2 linked regions of the Oharaeibacter diazotrophicus genome follow. The protein of the gene in region 2 binds, or shares a complex with, the protein of the main gene of each other region. Links are inferred from orthologs where the notes say so. Each region holds a gene or a part of one and is shown on either strand. Other genes may lie near its edges. The genes, in order: EDD54_RS06125 and trxA.

Region 1 (9,059 bases), on a different replicon or contig from region 2:
CCCGAGCACCGCTTCGAGATCGTCAACGCCTCGTATCTGCGACTGGTCGGCCACCGCCGCGACCTGATCGGCAAGACCGTCCGCGAGGCGCTGCCGGACGTCGAGGGCCAGGGCTATTTCGAATTGCTCGACGAGGTGTTCCGCACCGGCCGGGCCTTCACGGGCCGGAACCTCGCGGTCGACCTGCGACGCGAGGCCGGCGCACCACCGGAGAAGCGCTACGTCGACATGATCTACCAGCCGCTCCAGGACGAGCACGGCCGGACCTCGGCGATCTTCGTGGAGGGCTTCGACGTCACCGACCGCACCCTCGCCGAGGAGAAGCAGACGCTGATCCTGCGCGAGATGAGCCACCGCGTGAAGAACCTCTTCGCGATCGTGCTCGGGATGATCTCCTCGACCGCCCGTCGCGCGAAGACCCCCGCCGACATGGCGGCCGCGCTGCAGGGCCGGCTGCGCGCCCTCGCCGCCGCCCATGACCTCGTCCGCCCCGGCTTCGAGACCGACGGCACGAACGGCTCGCGCGCCTCGCTCGACCGGCTGATCCGGGCCGTCGTCGGCCCGCATCTCGACGAGCCGGGTCGGCTCGCCGCCGACGGTCCGGAGATCCTGCTCGGCGAGCAGGCGGCCACGGCGCTGGCGCTGCTGCTCCACGAGACCGCGACCAACGCGGTCAAGTACGGCGCGCTGTCGGTGCCGGGCGGCCGGGTCGACGTTGCGTGGACGACGGTTTCCGGCGCGCTCGAGCTGACGTGGACGGAGAGCGGCGGCCCGGAGCCGCGCGCGCCGAGCAAGCTCGGCTTCGGCAGCCTGTTGGTCGAGCGCAGCGTCACCGGCCAATTGCGCGGCAGCCTGACGCGGACGTGGCGGCCCGAGGGGCTGCTGAAGCAAGTCACCATCCCCACCGACGCGCTGGCGAACTGACCCGCTCCGCGGGGTCACGATTCGCAGTCGCCGCCCGAGCGGCGGTTGACACCTCGATCATCGAGGTGTATCGACCAGCAATGCCTAGCACCTCGATGCATCCAGTGCCGAAGCCCTCTCCCGATCTCACAAGCCGGGCGTATTGGAACGGCACCATCAAGATGAGCCTGTCGAAGCTGTTCATCCTCCGGGTGCTCTGCGACCGGCCGATGCACGGCTACGACATCGCCCGCACGGTCGAGCAGACCACCAACGGCTGCTGCTCGCCGTCCGAGGGCACGATCTACCCGGTGCTGCGCGACTTCGAGGAAAACGGCCTCGTCACCCACGAGACCGACGTCGTCTCGGGGCGCGAGCGCAAGGTCTACACGCTGACCGACAAGGGCCGCGAGGCGCTGCGGGTCGCGGTCGACGCCTGGATCGAGATCACCGACGCTCTGGTCGCGGCCGACAAGGTCGTGCCGCGGACGACGACGCCGGGAAGCGCCTGCTGCGGATGAGCGCCCCCTCTTTTTCGGCTCCCGGCATCGACCATCGAGGCATCGATGGGCAAGGCGGAGGACGGATCATGGATGGAGACTTGCGGACCGCGGGTCGCACGGCGGGCTGCTGCGGCGGGCCGGCGCCGGCGGCCGTCGACGCCTGCTGCGCGGCGGACGCGACGGCGAAGGCGTCCGGTGAGGCCGGCTGCGGCTGTTCCACGCCGGCGCCGCTCGCCGACGCCGCGCCGGCGGGTGGGTGCCGTGCGCCCCTGCCGGTGGCCGTGGATGCGTGAGCGGATGCGGAGGTCCGCCCTCTCCCTCGGCCCGACGGCCGTCGTCTGGACGCTCGGCGTCACCCAGATCGTCGGCTACGGCACGCTCTACTACAGCTTCGCGATCCTCGCCGGCGACGTGGCAGTGAGCTTCGCCGTGCCGGTGTCGCGGATCTTCGGGCTGTTCTCGCTGGCGCTGCTGGTCGGCGGTTTCGCCGCGCCCTTCGTCGGCCGGTGGATCGACCGCCACGGCGCGCCGCGGGTGATGGCCGCGGGCTCGGTGGCGGCGTCGGTCGCGCTGGCGGCGGTGGCACTCGCCCCCGGCCCGACGAGCTTCGCCGCCGCGCTGATCCTGATGGAAGTCGTCTCGGCGGCGGTGCTCTACGACGCCGCCTTCACGGCGCTGGTCCAGATCCGCGGCCGCGACGCGCGCCGACGCATCGGGCACCTGACGCTGATCGCGGGCTTCGCCTCGACGATCTTCTGGCCGCTGACCACGTGGCTGCACGGCTGGCTCGACTGGCGCTCGGTGATGCTCGCCTTCGCCGCCGCCAACCTGATCGTCGCCGCGCCGCTGCACCTCCTGCTGCTCGCCGCGCGCCCGGGCCGCGACACGGCCGGCGATGCGCCGGAGCGTACACCGGCCGTGGCGGTGGATCCGCCGCCGCCGCCGGCGCTCGCCCGGCGGATGTTCGTGCTGGTGACCGCGGGTTTCGCCCTGTCCGGCTTCCTGCTCTCGGCGCTGCTGGCGCAGATGGTGCCGGCGCTGACCGCCCTCGGGCTCGGCGGGTCGGCACTGGTGGTCTCGACCCTGTTCGGGCCGGCCCAGGTGCTGGTGCGCTTCGTCAACCTCGTCTTCGGCGTCCGCCGCCACCCGCTGTTCGTCACCTTGTTCGGCATGACGATGCTGCCGCTCGCCGTGCTGATCCTGGCGACGACCGCGCCGGCGGTCGCGGGTGCGGTGGTCTTCGCGGTGCTGCTCGGCTTCGGCTCCGGCCTGAAGAGCATCGTCCAGGGAACGCTGCCGCTCGCCCTGTTCGGTACGGCGTCCTACGGCAGCCGGCTCGGCCGGATGGCCCTGGCGCGGCAGTTCCTGGCCGCCGCCGCGCCCTTCGCCTTCGCCTGGCAGCTGGAGACCCGGGGCCCGACCGTGGCGCTCGCCACACTCGTGGCGGTCGGCCTGCTCGGGCTCGCGGCCTTCGCCGCGGTCGCGCGCCTCAGGGACCGCGCCGCCGCGCCCTCGACAATCACCGCCAAGGGACGACCATGAGAGGCACCGACCTTCCCGACCACGACGTCTTCCCGGCCCTCGACGCGCGCTTCCTGGAGCCGATCGACGCCGCCGCACTGATCCCGCCCGGCGGCGCGACGCATCCGCCGCGGATCCTGCTGCTCTACGGCTCGCTCCGGGACCGCTCCTACAGCCGCCTGCTCGCCTACGAATGCGCCCGGCTGCTCGAGCGCTTCGGATGCGAGACCCGGATCTACGATCCGGCCGGGCTGCCGCTGCCCGACGGCGCGCCCGCCGATCACCCGAAGGTGCAGGAGTTGCGCGCCCTGTCCGACTGGTCGGAGGGGCAGGTCTGGGTCAGCCCGGAGCGCCACGGCGCGATCACCGGCATCATGAAGGCGCAGATCGACTGGATCCCGCTCGCGATCGGCGCGATCCGGCCGACCCAGGGGCGCACGCTCGCGGTCTGCCAAGTGTCCGGCGGATCGCAGTCCTTCAACGCCGTCAACACGTTGCGCCTGCTCGGCCGCTGGATGCGGATGGTCACGATCCCCAACCAGTCCTCGGTCTCGAAGGCGTTCCAGGAGTTCGACGACGCCGGCCGGATGAAACCCGGCCCGCTCTACGAGCGCGTCGTCGACGTGATGGAGGAACTGGTCAAGTTCACCTATCTCACCCGCGACCGCTCGGCCTATCTGACGAGCCGCTACAGCGAACGGCGCGAGGCCGGCCTGAAGGCGGAGAGCGCGGCGGCGGACCTCGCCCGGCGCTCCGGCGCGACCGGCTGATCAGTCGGGCAGGACGGCGACCATTTCGCCGTCCTCCTTGGTGAAGGTCGCCGGCGGATTGTCGAGGAGGCCCAGCACCCGCTCGGACGGCCGGCACAGCCGGACGCCCTTGTCGGTGACGACGATCGGCCGGTTGATCAGGATCGGATGCGCCATCATGAAGTCGACGATTTCGTCGTCGGTCCACTTCGGATCGGCGAGGCCGAGATCGGCGTAGGGCGTGCCCTTCTCGCGCAGCAGCGCGCGCGGCGCGATCCCCATGCGCGCGATCAGGTCGACCAGCGTCTCGCGGCTCGGCGGCGTCTTCAGGTACTCGACGACGGTCGGCTCCTCGCCGCTCGCCCGGATCATCGCCAGCGTGTTGCGGGACGTGCCGCAGGCGGGGTTGTGGTAGATCGTGACGGGCAAGGCGTTCACTCCGCAGGGGTTGCTACAGGGGCGGCGGCCGCCCTCGGGGCTGCGAGCAGCCAGCCCGCGAGGCCGAGGGCGAGGAAGGCCCCGGCGAATTCGGCGAGGACGAAGCCGGGCAGATCGGCCGGCCGGATGCCGGAGAAGGTGTCGGTCAGGCTGCGGGCGATCGCCACCGCCGGGTTGGCGAAGGACGTCGACGCCGTGAACCAGTAGGCGGCCGTGATCGTGAGGCCGACCAGCACCGGGACCGCGTCCGGCCGGAAACGCAGTCCGCCGAGGACGACCGTGACCAGGGTGAAGGTGGCGACCACTTCGGCCAACCACTGCGACGCACCCGTCCGCACCGTGGCCGAGACGGCGAACGGGGCGTGCTCGAACATCAGGTGCGCGACCAGCGTGCCGGCCACGCCGCCGAGGACCTGCGCGGCCACGTAGGCGAGCCCCTCGCCGGCGGCGAGTTCGCGCCGAGCGACGAACACCGCCGTCACCGCCGGGTTGAAGTGGGCGCCCGAGATCGGGCCGAGGATGGTGATCAGCACGACCAGAATCGCGCCGGTCGGGATGGTGTTGCCGAGGAGCGCGAGGGCGACGTCCGCGGTCAGTCGATCGGCCATGATGCCCGACCCGACCACGGTCGCGACCAGGACGGCGGTGCCGAGCGCCTCGGCGACGAGGCGGCGCGGAAGATCGGGGCGGGCGGTCACGGGCGGTCCTCTGCGGTCGTCCGACCGATGTCGTCCAGCTTCTTCTGGAGCGACAGCCGGTCGAGGCTCGTCACGGGCAGGTTGACGAAGACGCCGATCCGGGCGTTCAGCTGCCGATAGGCGTCGGCGAAGGCGAGCGCCTTCTCCGTGTCCGTCCCCTCCACCGCGGCGGGGTCGGGAACGCCCCAGTGCGCCGTCATCGGCTGGCCCGGCCAGACCGGGCAGGCCTCCGCGGCGGCGCTGTCGCAGACCGTGAAGACGAAGTCCATCTTCGGCGCCCCCGCCACGGCGAACTCGTCCCAGCTCTTCGAGCGGGCGAAGGCGGTGTCGAAACCCGACTGTCGCAGCAGACGGATCGCGAAGGGATTGACCTCGCCCTTCGGCTGGCTGCCCGCCGAATGGGCGCGGAAGCGGCCCTGGCCGAGCTTGTTCAGGATGGCCTCGGCCAGGATCGAACGGGCGGAGTTGCCCGTGCAGAGGAAGAGGACGTCGAAGGTCCGGTCGGACATGGGGCGCTCCATCAGCAGCCGCAGCTCTCGGGATCGGGCGATCCGAGACCGGCGCAGAGTTCGGGACGGCCGCCGCAGCAGTCGGCGGTGAGGAAGGTGATCAGGTCGCGCACGCGCTCGATCGCGACCGCGTAGCGGATGTTGCGTCCGTCGCGGCGCGAGACGACCAAACCGGCCCGCTCGAGATTGGCGAGGTGGAAGGACATCGCCGTCGGCGGCACGGCGAGCTCCGCCGCGATCTCGCCCGACGGCATCCCCTCCGGACCCTTGCGGACGAGCAGCCGGAAGGCGTCCAGGCGGACCTGGTGCCCGAGGGCGACGAAGGCGGGGACGGCTTGGAGATCGTTCAACATACAATCCTACAAGCACGCTTGTAATGTCACAATCAAGCGGACTTCGATCTCCCGCGCGTGGTCGGTCGCGCGGTCGGTCGCGCGCCCGCGGCGGCGGCGACGCGCGCGGCCGGAGAACCGGCCACGCGTCGGGCACCCGGGTCCGAGATCCGATCGAAAGGGACGCCCCGTGCCGCGGGGATCAGAGCGCGAGGCGGCGCGGCGCGAGGTCCTGGCGCCGGCGGTCCGGCGAGACGAAGTCCTCGAGCGCGGCGGGACGGCCGAGCAGGTAGCCCTGCAGGCGGTCGCAGCCGAGCGTGCGCAGGAGTTCGGCCTGCTCGGCGGTCTCGACGCCCTCGGCGACGCTGACCATGCCGAGCCGGCGCGCGAGGTTCACGACCGCCTCGACGATGGCGAGGCTGGAGGGGTCGGACGCGATGGTGTCGACGAAGGAGCGGTCGATCTTGACGACGTCCACCGGCAGGCTCTTCAGGTGCGACAGCGAGGCGTGGCCGGTGCCGAAGTCGTCGAGGGCGACGCGAACGCCGCGTTCGCGCAGCGCCCCGAGACAGGCGCCGATCTCGTCCTGGACACCCTCCAGGAACACGGTCTCGGTGACCTCGAGGACCACTTTGGACAGGTCGACGCCGAAGCGGGCGAAGCCGGTGGTCAGGCGCTCGACGAGATCGCCGCGGGCGAAGTCCGACGAACCGACGTTGATGCCGATCGACGGTGCGAGCCCGTGCAGATCGCGCCAAAGGTGATACTGCCCGGCGACCAGACGAATCATCCGGCTGGTGACGTGGTGCGACAGGTTGGCGTCCTGCAACGCGGCGTGGAACGCGCCAGCCGGCACGACCGTCCCGTCGGCGGCGACGAGGCGGACCAGGGCCTCGAAGCTGGTGACGCCCCCGCTGGCGGCATCGACCACCGGCTGGTAGTGCGCGATCAGGCGATCCTCGAAGATGGCGCTCTCGAGCCGCTGGATCGCGCCGATCCGCTCCATGATCCGGGTGCGCAGTTCGGCGTTGAAGGCGACGCAGCCGCCGCGGACGTGCTCCTTGGCGTGATGCAGCGCGAAGTCGGCGCTCTGGTAGCAGACGTCGGGATCGCTGCCGGGCTCGACCTCGGCGAGGCCGACGCTGACGCGTGGCATGATGCTGATCCGCCCGGCCGTGAGCGGTCGCTGCGCCAGTCGGAGGATCCGCCGCGCCAGCGCGGGAACGGCGTCGGCGGCGTCGGTGGCGACCAGCACGGCGAACTCGTCGCCGCCGAGACGATAGGCCCGGCCGCCCGCGGGCACGATCTCGGTCAGTTTGCGGGCAAGGTCGACCAGCACGAGGTCGCCGGTGGCGTGACCGTGGGCGTCGTTGATGATCTTGAAGGCGTCGAGGTCGAGCAGCAGCAGCCCGACCCGTCGGTCGCCGGCGAGCCGCGTGCGCAGGTCCTCGCGAAAGCGGCGCAGGTTGCCGAGACCGGTCAGGGCGTCCGTGTTGGCGATCTCCTCCAGCGCCTGCTTGCCGCGGTACTCCTCCGAGACGTCGCGGACGATGCCGAACAGGCTGCGCGCCTTGCCGTCGACCATCTCGACGTCGCTGACCACGTGGACCCAGCGCGCCTCGCCCGCCGGCGTCACGATGCGGTAGTCCTTGTTGACGGGGATGGCGATGCCGCGCCGCGCGGCGTCGAGGCGCAGGCGCATCTCCTCGCGGTCCTCGGGGGCGTAGCAGGCGAGCACGGTCCCCGAATCGAGCGGCGCGCCGACGGGGATGCCGACGTTGCGGTAGACCTGATCGGACCACTGGATGGTACCGTCCTCGAGGTCGAGCCGGAAGCCGCCGACCTTGGCGGAGGCCTCGGTCTGCCGGAACCGAGCCTCGCGCAGGTCGACCTCGTGCTTCAACTCGACGAAGTTCTCGCGCACCAGCGCCAGCTGCAGGACCGTCTCGGCGATGGCGCGGAGATCGCCGAGTTGCGCGAGCACCGTATCGGGCGCGTGCAATTCGGGACCGAGCACGCAGAGCGCGCCGATCGTCTCGCCCTCGATTCCGAGCGGGACCCCGACATAGCTGCGCACGCCCATGGTGCGGACGAGCCCGTTCGCCGCGAAGCGCGGGTCGCCGGCGGCGTCGGCGACGACGAGCGGGCGGCGGGTGTCGACCACCACCTTGCAGAAGGAGCCCGTCAGCGGAGCCTCGGTGTCGTCGGCGCCGTAGCGGGCGATGAAGCGCTGGCGGTCGTGGTCGACATAGGTCAGGAGCGCGATCGGATAGCCGCTCGACGAGGCGGCAAGGTGCAGCACGGGGTCGAAGGTGCCGCCTTCGATCCCGAGAACCACCTCGCGGAGCTGCAACGCCTTGGCGCCGTGTAGCGACCTCTCCGACCCACCCATTCGGGCACTCGCTGGAACCTCGATGACCACCATCGAAGATGATACATCTTGAGCGGTCCAGGAGTTAATATTGTGTGTTCTTCGATCGCGGCGGGCAATCGCCGCGCGTCTTTCCATTTATGCGCGCACAACCTTAACACGGCGACGGCGGGTTGACGCAAGGGAATGCGTCCCCTCGTCGCGATATGTCGGATGTTCCCCGGCGGGATCGGTCAGCGCCAGCCGGCGGCGAGTTCGCGGATGCGCTCGCCGACGCGGCGGCGGGCGCGGGCGAGACGTCCGGGCTCTTCGGCGGCGACGGTCATGTCGTTGCCGCGCCACGTAAAGCCGTCGCCGGCGAGCGCGGCCGCCCACAGCAGCGGCAGCGCGGCGTCGCGCAGCAGCTTGGCGGCGAGACCGCGCACCGACAGCGGCCAGCCGGAGACCCGGTCGAGCGCCACCTCGGCGCCGTACCAGACCAGGGCGTAGGCCGCGACCGCCTCGGCCGGCCAGACGCCGTTCGCCGCGAGCACGACGGCGCCGGCGATCGGTAGCGCGCCGCCGGCGAGGAGCTCGGGCGCGAAGAACAGCGGGAAGGAGGCGCGGCGCAGCCGGGCCCAGCGCAGCTGACGGCGCCAGACCTCGCCGATGGTGCGCCGGCCGAGCGGCTGCGGATAGGGCCGGTCGACGAGCCGGACCGAGAGGCCGGCCTCGCGCACCACCTTGGTGGAAGCGGCGTCCTCGGCCACCTCGGCGGCGAGACGGTCGATGCCGCCGGCGCGGTCGAGCAGCGGACGGTACCAGAACATCGACTTGCCCTGGGCGAAGCCGAGGCCGACGGTGTCGGCGACCAGCTGCCAGCGCGCCTGGAAGCCGTTGAGCCAGGCGCATTCGACCTCGGCCCACAGGTTGGCGGGCGCGACACCGATCGGCGGCGAGCAGACGAGGCCGGTGCGCTCGTCCCAGCGCGCCATCGAGCGGCCGAGGAAGTCGGGCGCCATCAGCACGTTGCTGTCGACCATGGCGATCCAGTCG
Region 2 (8,795 bases):
TGACGCTCGGCCGGATCGAGCGGCTGCTGGCCGCGCTCGGCAATCCCGAGCGGCGGGTGCCGCCGGTGTTCCACGTCGCCGGCACCAACGGCAAGGGCTCCACGGTCGCCTTCCTCCGGGCGATGCTGGAGGCGGCCGGATACCGGGTCCACACCGACACCTCGCCGCATCTCGTCACCTTCAACGAGCGCTTCCGCCTCGCCGAGGCGCCCGGCGTCAGCCGGATCGTCGACGACGCCCGGCTGACCGACGCGCTGGCGCGGGTGGAGAAGGCCAACGGCGACGAGCCGATCACCCTGTTCGAGCTGCTGACCGCCGCCGGCTTCCTGCTGTTCGCCGAGGTGCCCGCCGACATCCTGCTGCTCGAGGTCGGCCTCGGAGGCCGGTTCGACAGCACCAACGTGATCGACGCGCCGCTGGTCTCGGTGGTGACCGCGATTTCGCTCGACCACCAGACCTTCCTCGGCGACACCGTCGAGAAGATCGCCTTCGAGAAGGCCGGCATCTTCAAGCGCGGCCGGCCCGCCGTGGTGCAGCCGCCGTCGGATCCGGTCCGCGCCGTGTTCGAGGACGTCGCCCGCCGGGTCGGCGCCGGGCCGCTGCTGATCGGTGGCCAGGACTGGACCGCCTACGAGGAGCGCGGCCGGCTGGTGTTCCAGGACGACGACGGCCTCCTCGACCTGCCGCGGCCGCGGCTGCCCGGCCGTCACCAGATCCAGAACGCCGGCGGCGCCGTCGCCGCGCTCCGGGCGAGCGGGCTCGACGTGCCGGTGGCGGCGATCGAGCGCGGCCTCGAGACGGTGGACTGGCCGGCGCGCCTGCAGCGGCTCGGCCATGGCCGGCTGGTCGACGCGGCGCCGAAGGGCGCGGAGATCTGGCTCGACGGCGGTCACAATCCCGGCGCCGGCGAGGTGGTGGCGAGCGCCATGGCCGACCTCGAGGACCGGGTCGAGCGGCCGCTGTTCCTGATCGCCGGCATGCTGAACACCAAGGATCCCACCGGCTTCTTCGCGCCGTTCCAGGGCCTCGTCCGTCACGTCTTCACCGTGCCGATCCCGCATTCGGACGCCTCGCGCGACCCGGCGGCGCTCGCCGAGGCGGCGCGGGCGGCCGGTCTCTCGGCCGAGCCGATCGAGACCCCGCTGGCGGCGCTCCGCCTGCTCGCCGAGCGCTGGACGCCCGAGAGGGCGCCGCGGATCCTGATCTGCGGCTCGCTCTACCTCGCCGGCGCCGTGCTCGACGACAACGGCACCCCACCGAAGTAAAGGGGCCGAAACGACGAAGCCCCCGGCGCGGAACGCCGGGGGCTCGTGTTCCGCCTTCGCGCGGACGCGCGGGCTCAGATCGCGGTCTTGATCCAGTCCGACAGCACGCCCTTGGGGGCGGCGCCGACCTTCATGGCGGCCGGCTGGCCGTCCTTGAACAGGATCAGGGTCGGGATCGAGCGGACGCCGTACTTGATCGCGGTGTTGGCGTTCTCGTCGATGTTCAGCTTGGCGATCTCGACCTTGCCGTCGAGCTCGGAGGCGATCTCGTCGAGCGCCGGCGCGATCATGCGGCAGGGGCCGCACCACTCGGCCCAGAAGTCCACCACCACGGGGGTCGACGAGCCCAGCACGTCCGCGTCGAACGTCTGGTCGGTCACTTTCTTGGTCGCCATCGGTCACTCCGATTCCGCCGTCTGGATGTCGGCCGGCCGGTGCCGGCGCGGGTGGGGCGGAAGTCGACCGAACCTATGGGCGCCCCCGCATCCCGTCAAGAACGGCCGGTCCGGCCGGACGATCCCATCTGCGTGAGGATTTCCGCGACCGCGGCGTCGAGCACGGCGGCGGGCACCTCGTCGAGGCGGCCGGTTTCGGTCCACAGGATCGCGCAGCGCACCTTCCGGCCGCCCGCGCGCTCGACGAGCAGGCGGCGGTAGAGCGCGAGCTGGGCGACATAGGCGGGCGGCATCGCGTCGGGCACCACCCGGTTGGTCTTGAAGTCGACGACGAGGACCGCGTCGGGGGTGACCGCCATGCGGTCGATCTGGCCGGAGACGAGGACGCGGCCGCCGGCGGCGTCGACCAGTTCGCCGGCGATGCCGATCTCGGCCCGGCCGGCCGGCCCGAACAGGTCGGCGAGGGCGGGATCGGCGACGACGCCGAGCGCCATGGCGACGAGGCCGTCGCGCTCGGCCGGATCGAGTGCCGGCGCCTCGCGGGCGATCCAGGCGGCGGCGCGGGGACCGCGTTCGGCCGGCTCGATCTCGGGCAGCACCTCGAGCAGGCGATGGACGAGACGGCCGCGCAAGCTGGCCTCGCCGTCGGGCCGGCGGACCGCCTCGATCGGGTCGCGGCGCGGGCCGGCCGGCGCGGCGACGCCGAGGTGCTCGGCGGCCGACGATGGCGTCAAGAGCCGCGGCGCCGGCTCGGACGGGGCGCGGCGGAACAGCCAGTCGGGCAGCGGCGGCTCCGGCGCGGGCGCGGCGACGGCCGAGGCGCCGGCCCCGGGCAAGGGCCGCTTCGCCGTCGACAGGCGCCAGCGCCAGGCGGTCACCGCACCGGCGCGGTCCTTCACCACCTCCGCTTCGGCCGAGAGCGCACCGGCCACCAGCGTGTGCCAGCGGCCGTCGGGCCGGACGCGGTCGCTGCGGATGCCGGCGACGATCAGGCGGTCGCGCGCGCGTGTCAGGCCGACGTAGAGCAGGCGGCGGTATTCGCTCTCCTGCTCGATCCGGTGGCGGTCGAGTTCGGCAGCGACCGGCAGCGGCTTCAGACCCGGCTGGACCCAGACCAGCGCTGCGCCGGGGGCGTCGCCGAGCGTCACCACCGCGGGGGCGTGGCGGGCGCTCGACGGCGCGTCGCCGGGATCGACCAGGAACACCACCGGCGCCTCGAGGCCCTTGGCGCCGTGCACGGTCATGACGCGGACCTCGTCGCGGCCGGCGTCGACCTCGCGCTTGACCTCCTCGTCGAGGTCGCCGAGCCGGCAGACGAGGCCCTGCAGGCTGGCGGTCTCGCGGTCCTCGAAGGCGAAGACGAGGCCGAGGAACTCGTCGATCACCTCGTCGGCCTCGCGGCCGAAGCGAGCGCGATAGGCGGCGCGGGCACCGTCGGGCCCGACGATCTCGGCGAAGAAGGCGTGCGGTTCGAGCCGCCGGGCCCGTGCGGTCCAGACGTCCAGCCGGTCGGCGAGGCGGCGGGCGGCGGGATCGCCGGCCGCGGCGGCGGCGCGGACGGCGGCGTGGAGGCCGTCGGTCCGACCGTGGGCGAGGCGGAAAAGCTCGTCCTCGGAGAGGCCGACCAGCGGCGACTTCGCCACCGCTGCAAGGCCGAGGTCGTCGTCGGGCAGCAGCGCGACCCGGGCGGCGGCGAGGAGGTCGGCGGCGATCACGTGGCCGGTGACGTCGAGCCGGTCGGCGCCGGCGACGGCGAGGCCGCGCTGCTTCATCGCCCGGTTGACCGCTTCGACGAAGGGGCCGCGCCGGCGCACCAGGATCAGAACGTCGCCGGGGCGGATCGGCCGGCCCTCGCCGCCGAGCGGTTCGCCGCGGGCGACCCAGCCGGCGATCTCGTCGGCGACGCGCTCGGCGAGCCTCCGGTCGGCGCCGCCCCGGCCGACGCGGTCGACCGGGTCCTCCCAGCGCTCGGGCTCCGGCGCCTTCTCCGCTTCGGTCTCGGGCCAGACCTCGACGAGGCCCGGCGCGTCGCCGCGCACGGTCTCGTGGACGGTGCCGCCGCCGCCCGAGGTCAGCCCGGCGTGGGCCTCCGGGGCTGCGAAGACTCGGTCGACGCCCTTGACCACGTCGGGCGCGGAGCGGAACGACACCGTCAGCTCGATCTGGTGGAAGGCGCCGCCGGCGCCGCGCACCTCGCCCGCGACGTCGCGGCGGGTGGCGCCGAACAGCTCCGGCGCGGCGCCCTGGAACGAGTAGATCGACTGCTTCTCGTCACCGACGGCGAACAGGGTGCGGACGGTGCGCCCGCGCGCTCCTTCGCCGGCGAAGAAATCGCCGGCGAGCGCCCGCACGATCCGCCACTGCGCCGGGCTGGTGTCCTGCGCCTCGTCGACGAGGATGTGGTCGAGGCCCTGGTCGAGCTTGTACTGCACCCAGGCGGCCGCGTCGGAGCGCGACAGCAGCGTCGCCGCGCGCAGGATCAGGTCGTCGTAGTCGAGCGCGCCGGCGGCGGCCTTGAGGGCCTGGTAGTGGCCGATGGTGCGGTCGGCGAGGCGGGCGAGCGCGGCGGTGCGCCGGGCCGTGCCGAAGGCGGCGCGGGCGGAGAGCAGGCGGCCGATCCGCTCGGCTTCGGCGGCGAAGCGCTCGCGGGTGCCGGGCAGCGCCGCCTCGACGGCGTTGACGATCGCGCTCTTGGCGCTGCGCGGGCTGCCGTCGTCCTTGCAGAACACTGCCGCCCAGGCTTCGGCGCGGGCCTCCGGATGGCTGGTGTCGAGGGCGTCGCGGAAGGCGCGGGCGAGCTTGACGGAGTTGGCACCGGCGCCGTCCAGCACCGGCAGGAGTTCGGCGAGCAGGCCCGGCCCGAAGGCACCGTCGGGGATGGCGGCGACGACGTCGGCCTCGCTCGTGCCGGCGGGCACGCCGAGCTCGACCGGCAAGGCGGCGAGCGCGGCGGCAAGGTCGTGGTGGCGGCGAACCCAGGCCAGGAAGGCCTCGCGCTCGTCGACCATGGCGGCCAGCGCGCGGTCGACGGTGTCGTCGGCGGTGTCGGCGAGGAGCTCGGCGAGCGCCTGCGCCACCGGGCCGTCCGGCGCGGCCACGGTCTCGCGCACGGTGCGCGCCTTGGCCTCGGCGCGCAGCAACGCGGCGGCGCGGTCGTCGAGCACCTCGAAGCGGCCGGAGAGGTTGGCTTCGACCGAGAAGCGCTGCAACAGCGCCTCGGCGAAGGCGTGGATGGTCTGGACCTTGAGGCCGCCGGGGGTCTCGAGGGCGCGGGCGAACAGGCGCCGGGCGGCGAGCAGGCGCTCGCGCGAGGGCGCGGCGGCCTCGATCTCGGCGATCTCGGCGGCGAGCACCGCGTCGGGCACGGTGGCCCAGCGGCCGAGCAGGGCGAAGACGCGGTTGGCCATCTCCGCCGCCGCGGCCTTGGTGAAGGTCAGGCAGAGGATGCGGCCGGGATCGCAGCCGGCGAGCATCAGCCGGATCACCCGGCGCGTCAGGACGTAGGTCTTGCCCGACCCGGCGTTGGCCGACACGAAGGCGGAGGCGCCGGGATCGGTGGCGAGGCGTTGGCGCCGGACGGTCTCCGGGGGCACCGCGCTCATTCGCCGTCCTCCCCGTCGGCGCCGATCGACCATTCCATCACCCGGGCGAGGTGGTCGTAGGGGCCGGCGTCGTCGCTGCGGTAAGGATGGGCGCGCGAGAGATAACCCTTGTCCGGGTCGGCGTAGGCGGCGACCAGGGCGGCGAGGCGGCGCTCGGCCTCGTCGATGGTTTCCTCGAGGCTCAGCGTCAGGTCCTTCGAGGCGTAGCCGGCGTAGACCACGACGTCGTCGCGGCCGCGGATGCCGCGCAGCACCACGTGGGTTAGGTCGGCGACCGGCGCGGCTGCGAGGGTCGGGAAGCCGCCGCGCCGGGCGATCGCGCCTTCGAGCGGCAGCTGCGGGGCGTTGCCGGTGGCGATCTGGCGGGCGGTCGGGGCCTGACCGGTCTTGAAGTCGACGATCGACAGCATGCCGTCGGCGCGGACGTCGACGCGGTCGGCCCGCCCGCGCAGGCGGAATTCGCCCGCGCCGGCCGGCAGTTTCAGCTCCCCCGCCACCTCGGGGAGGCGCTCGACCGCGTCGCGGCCGGCCTCGAAGTCCCGCACGACGAAGTCCGCGGCGGCGACGAAGCGCGGCCACCACAGGGCGTGGATCTCGGGGTAGGCGCCGAACTCGCGGTCGAACACCTCGCGGCCGATCGCAACCAGCCGGGCCACCGCGGCGTCGTCGAACGGGCGGCCGGTCCACTCGAGCGCGAAGCGGGCGAAGATGTCGTGCAGCGCCGAGCCGCGGGTGCCGAAATGCGGGCGTTCGCCAAGCGCCGGCAGCGGCTCGAGGCGCAGGATGCGGCGGGCGTAGATGGCGTAGGGGTCGCGGATCCAGGTTTCGATCTCGGTGACCGACAGCGACACCGGCCGCGCCGTGACGGGCGGCTTCGGCTGGGGCCGGTCCGCGCGGTCCTCGGCCGGACGGTCGTCGAGCCGGCGGGCGATTGCGACGAAACGGCGGCCGGCCGCGGCGAGCACGCCGGTCCGCGTCTCGCCGATCAGGCCGGTCAGGCGCTGCAGGAAGCGCGTCGCCACCGTCGGCGCACCCTCGCGCTTGACCGAGCGGGTCAGCACCACGTCGCGGCCGCCGAGGCTCTGGGTGAAGTCGTGGGCCGAGAGGCCGATGCGGACCTCCGGCGGCGAGAAGGCCAGCGCCGCGCGCATCGGCCGCGACAGCCACGGCCCGGTGTCGGTGGCGAGCGGCCAGACGCCCTCCTCGAGGCCGCCGAGCACGAGCCGGTCGAAGGCGAGGAGGCGGGCCTCGAGCGGGCCGAGGATGGCGATCCGGGCGGTCGGGGCCGGCCGGCGGACCAGCCGGCCGGTCATGAGCGCGGAAAGCACGCCCGGCCATTCGGCGGGCGAGACCGCGAGGCCGTCGCCGCGGGCGTCGAGATGCTCGACCATCAACCCGGCGAAGGCGGAGCCGGCGGGGCCCGCGAACAGCGCCTCGTCGGAGCCCGATTCGTCGCGGGCGGCGGCGCGCAGCGCGGCGAGGCCGGCGCCGACGAGCACCCGCAGGTCGACCGGCCGGCTGCCGAGGTCCTCCAGCGGCGACAGGGCGTCGCCGAGGCGTTGGGCGAGCCGGCGGCCGTCGGCGGCCGCGGCGGCGTCGAGCCGGGCGACCGCCGGGTGGACGCCGAGGCCGGAGCGGCCGGCGCGGCACAGCACGTCCGCCGCCGCGACGAGCGGCCGGACGCCCGCGGCGAGCCGGGGACCGCGCAGCACCGCGACCTCGAGCGCGCGGGCGGCGGCGGCGAGGCGGTCCGGCGGCAGGCCGAAGCGGACGAGCGGGTGCTTGACCAGCGCCACCACCTTCTCCGGCGGCGCCCCCTCGGCGACCACCTCGGCGACCAGCAGCGCGAGCACGCCGAGGCGGGTGCGGGCGAGCGGCTCGCCGGCGCTGTCCTCGGCCTCGACGCCGAAACGGCGGAGCTCGGCGGCGACCCGGCGGGCGAGGCCGCGGTCGGGGGTGACCAAGGCGGCGGTGGCGCCCGGGGTCTCCAGCGTCTCGCGCAGCGCGACCGCGACGGCGAGCGCCTCCTCGGCTTCGTTGGCGGCCTCGACCAGGGCGAGGCCGTCGAGAGCGGCGGCGGTACCGGCCGCATCGGCGTCGAGGCCGGCGACCACGGCCGGCCAGCGCTCGGTGGTCTCGGCCGGACGCAGCGCCTCGGAGACGATCCGGGCGCGGGCGGCGGCAGGCGCGGAGATCGTGCCGAGCGTCCGGACCTCGTCGCGGCCGATGCCGATGGTGGCGAGGAGGCGCGCCATCGCGCCCTGGGGATGGCTCGGCACGCCGGGACCGCCGTCGGGCGTCAGGTCGGCGAAGGTGGCGTCGTCGAGGTCGAGATCGAGGCCGGGCAGCACGACGGCGCCGCGCGGCAGCCGGGCGATCGCGGCGAGCAGCGTCGCCGTCGCCGGCACCGAGCCGGTCGAGCCGGCGGCGATCACAGGGCCGCGCGAGCCGGCGGCGTCGTAGCGGGCGGCGATGGCGCGGGTCATGCGGCTGCGGCGGTCGATCGGATCGATCGCGCCGCGCTCGGCGAGATGGGCCGGCCAGGCGGTGGTGGCGATCTCGAGGAAGGTGGCGGTGAGCTGCCACCAGGCGGCGTGGTCGTCGGGGACCAGCGTCCTCAGGAGCGCCCAGTCGACGCCTTCGGCGGCGGCCTGATCGACGAGCGCGAGCAGGTCGGCGGCGAGGTGCAGCGCCTCGGCCGCCGAGGTCGGCACCGCGATCGGTTGGCCCGACGGGGTGAGCAGGCGGTCGGCGGTGACGTGGCGGCGCCAGTCGGAGACCAGCCGGGCGAGGCCGACCAGCCGCTCGGCCGGCGGAATGGTCGGCGGCAGGTCGAGGCCGACGGGGTCGGCGACGGCGTCGACCGGGTCGTCGTCGACGTCGCCGAGCGGCAGGATGCGCGGCAGGATCACGGTGCCGCCGCCGAGCGCGTCCGACAGCGCGCCGGCGAGGGCCCGGGCGGCGCGGCGGGTCGGCAGGTAGACGGTGACGGCCGCGAGCGCCATCGGATCGGCACGGACGTCGAGGCCGGGAACCAGCACGCCCTCGACCAGGGCACGCGACAGCGTCGGCAGGAAGGGGGCCGCGGGCGGGACGGTGAAGACGCGCGCCGGCCGCGTCATGACGTCAGGCCGCCGACAGGGCGATCTTGGCCTCGGCCTCGCCGATCGCCTCGGGCGTGCCGACGTGGAGCCAGATGCCGTCCATGCGCATGCCGTAGAGACGGCCGGAGGCGATCAGGCGGTCGAAGATCACGTTGAGCGAGAAGGGTTCGGCTTCGAAGCCGGCGAACACCTTGGGATCGATGATCGCCGCGCCGGCGTAGACGAAGGGGGCGACGGTGCGCTCGGCCCGGCGCGACAACACGCCGGCCTTGTCCATCTCGAAGTCGCCGATGCCCTCGTAGCCGACGCTCGACACCGTCGAGGCCAGCATCAGCATGGCGTCCATCCGCTCGGGGTCCCAGCGCTCGGCGAGCACCTGGAGGTTGGGCCGGGCGCCCTCGATCCAGATCGAGTCGGAGTTGAGGTGGT

What was found.
Region 1: the proteins of trxA (region 2) and EDD54_RS06125 are in contact, whole or in part, in an NMR structure (PDB 2IPA), measured with the Bacillus subtilis proteins. The link is inferred for Oharaeibacter diazotrophicus from one-to-one orthologs.

Annotation. Positions count from the first base shown.
Region 1 is NZ_SNXY01000006.1:1,289,778-1,298,836, forward strand. Bases 3,566-6,529 are described here. They hold EDD54_RS06125 (arsenate reductase ArsC), read right to left. Parts: upstream 5,322-6,529; coding sequence 4,809-5,321; downstream 3,566-4,808. Other genes in these bases: arsH (arsenical resistance protein ArsH), read left to right, coding at 3,566-3,697; arsC (arsenate reductase (glutaredoxin)), read right to left, coding at 3,698-4,105; EDD54_RS06120 (aquaporin), read right to left, coding at 4,111-4,812; EDD54_RS06130 (ArsR/SmtB family transcription factor), read right to left, coding at 5,333-5,671; EDD54_RS06135 (putative bifunctional diguanylate cyclase/phosphodiesterase), read right to left, coding at 5,856-6,529. Outside these bases: EDD54_RS06090 (PAS domain-containing protein), read left to right, coding at 1-924; EDD54_RS06095 (PadR family transcriptional regulator), read left to right, coding at 1,086-1,424; arsenite efflux MFS transporter ArsK, read left to right, coding at 1,704-2,948; more of arsH, read left to right, coding at 2,945-3,565; more of EDD54_RS06135, read right to left, coding at 6,530-8,045; EDD54_RS06140 (ceramide glucosyltransferase), read right to left, coding at 8,258-9,059. UniProt on the Bacillus subtilis protein: Catalyzes the reduction of arsenate [As(V)] to arsenite [As(III)]. In vitro, can dephosphorylate para-nitrophenyl phosphate (pNPP).
Region 2 is NZ_SNXY01000008.1:472,554-481,348, forward strand. Bases 1-2,700 are described here. They hold trxA (thioredoxin), read right to left. Parts: upstream 1,661-2,700; coding sequence 1,340-1,660; downstream 1-1,339. Other genes in these bases: EDD54_RS14480 (bifunctional folylpolyglutamate synthase/dihydrofolate synthase), read left to right, coding at 1-1,265; addA (double-strand break repair helicase AddA), read right to left, coding at 1,756-2,700. Also shown: more of addA, read right to left, coding at 2,701-5,262; double-strand break repair protein AddB, read right to left, coding at 5,259-8,384; EDD54_RS14500 (nucleotidyltransferase family protein), read right to left, coding at 8,389-8,795. UniProt on the Bacillus subtilis protein: Participates in various redox reactions through the reversible oxidation of its active center dithiol to a disulfide and catalyzes dithiol-disulfide exchange reactions.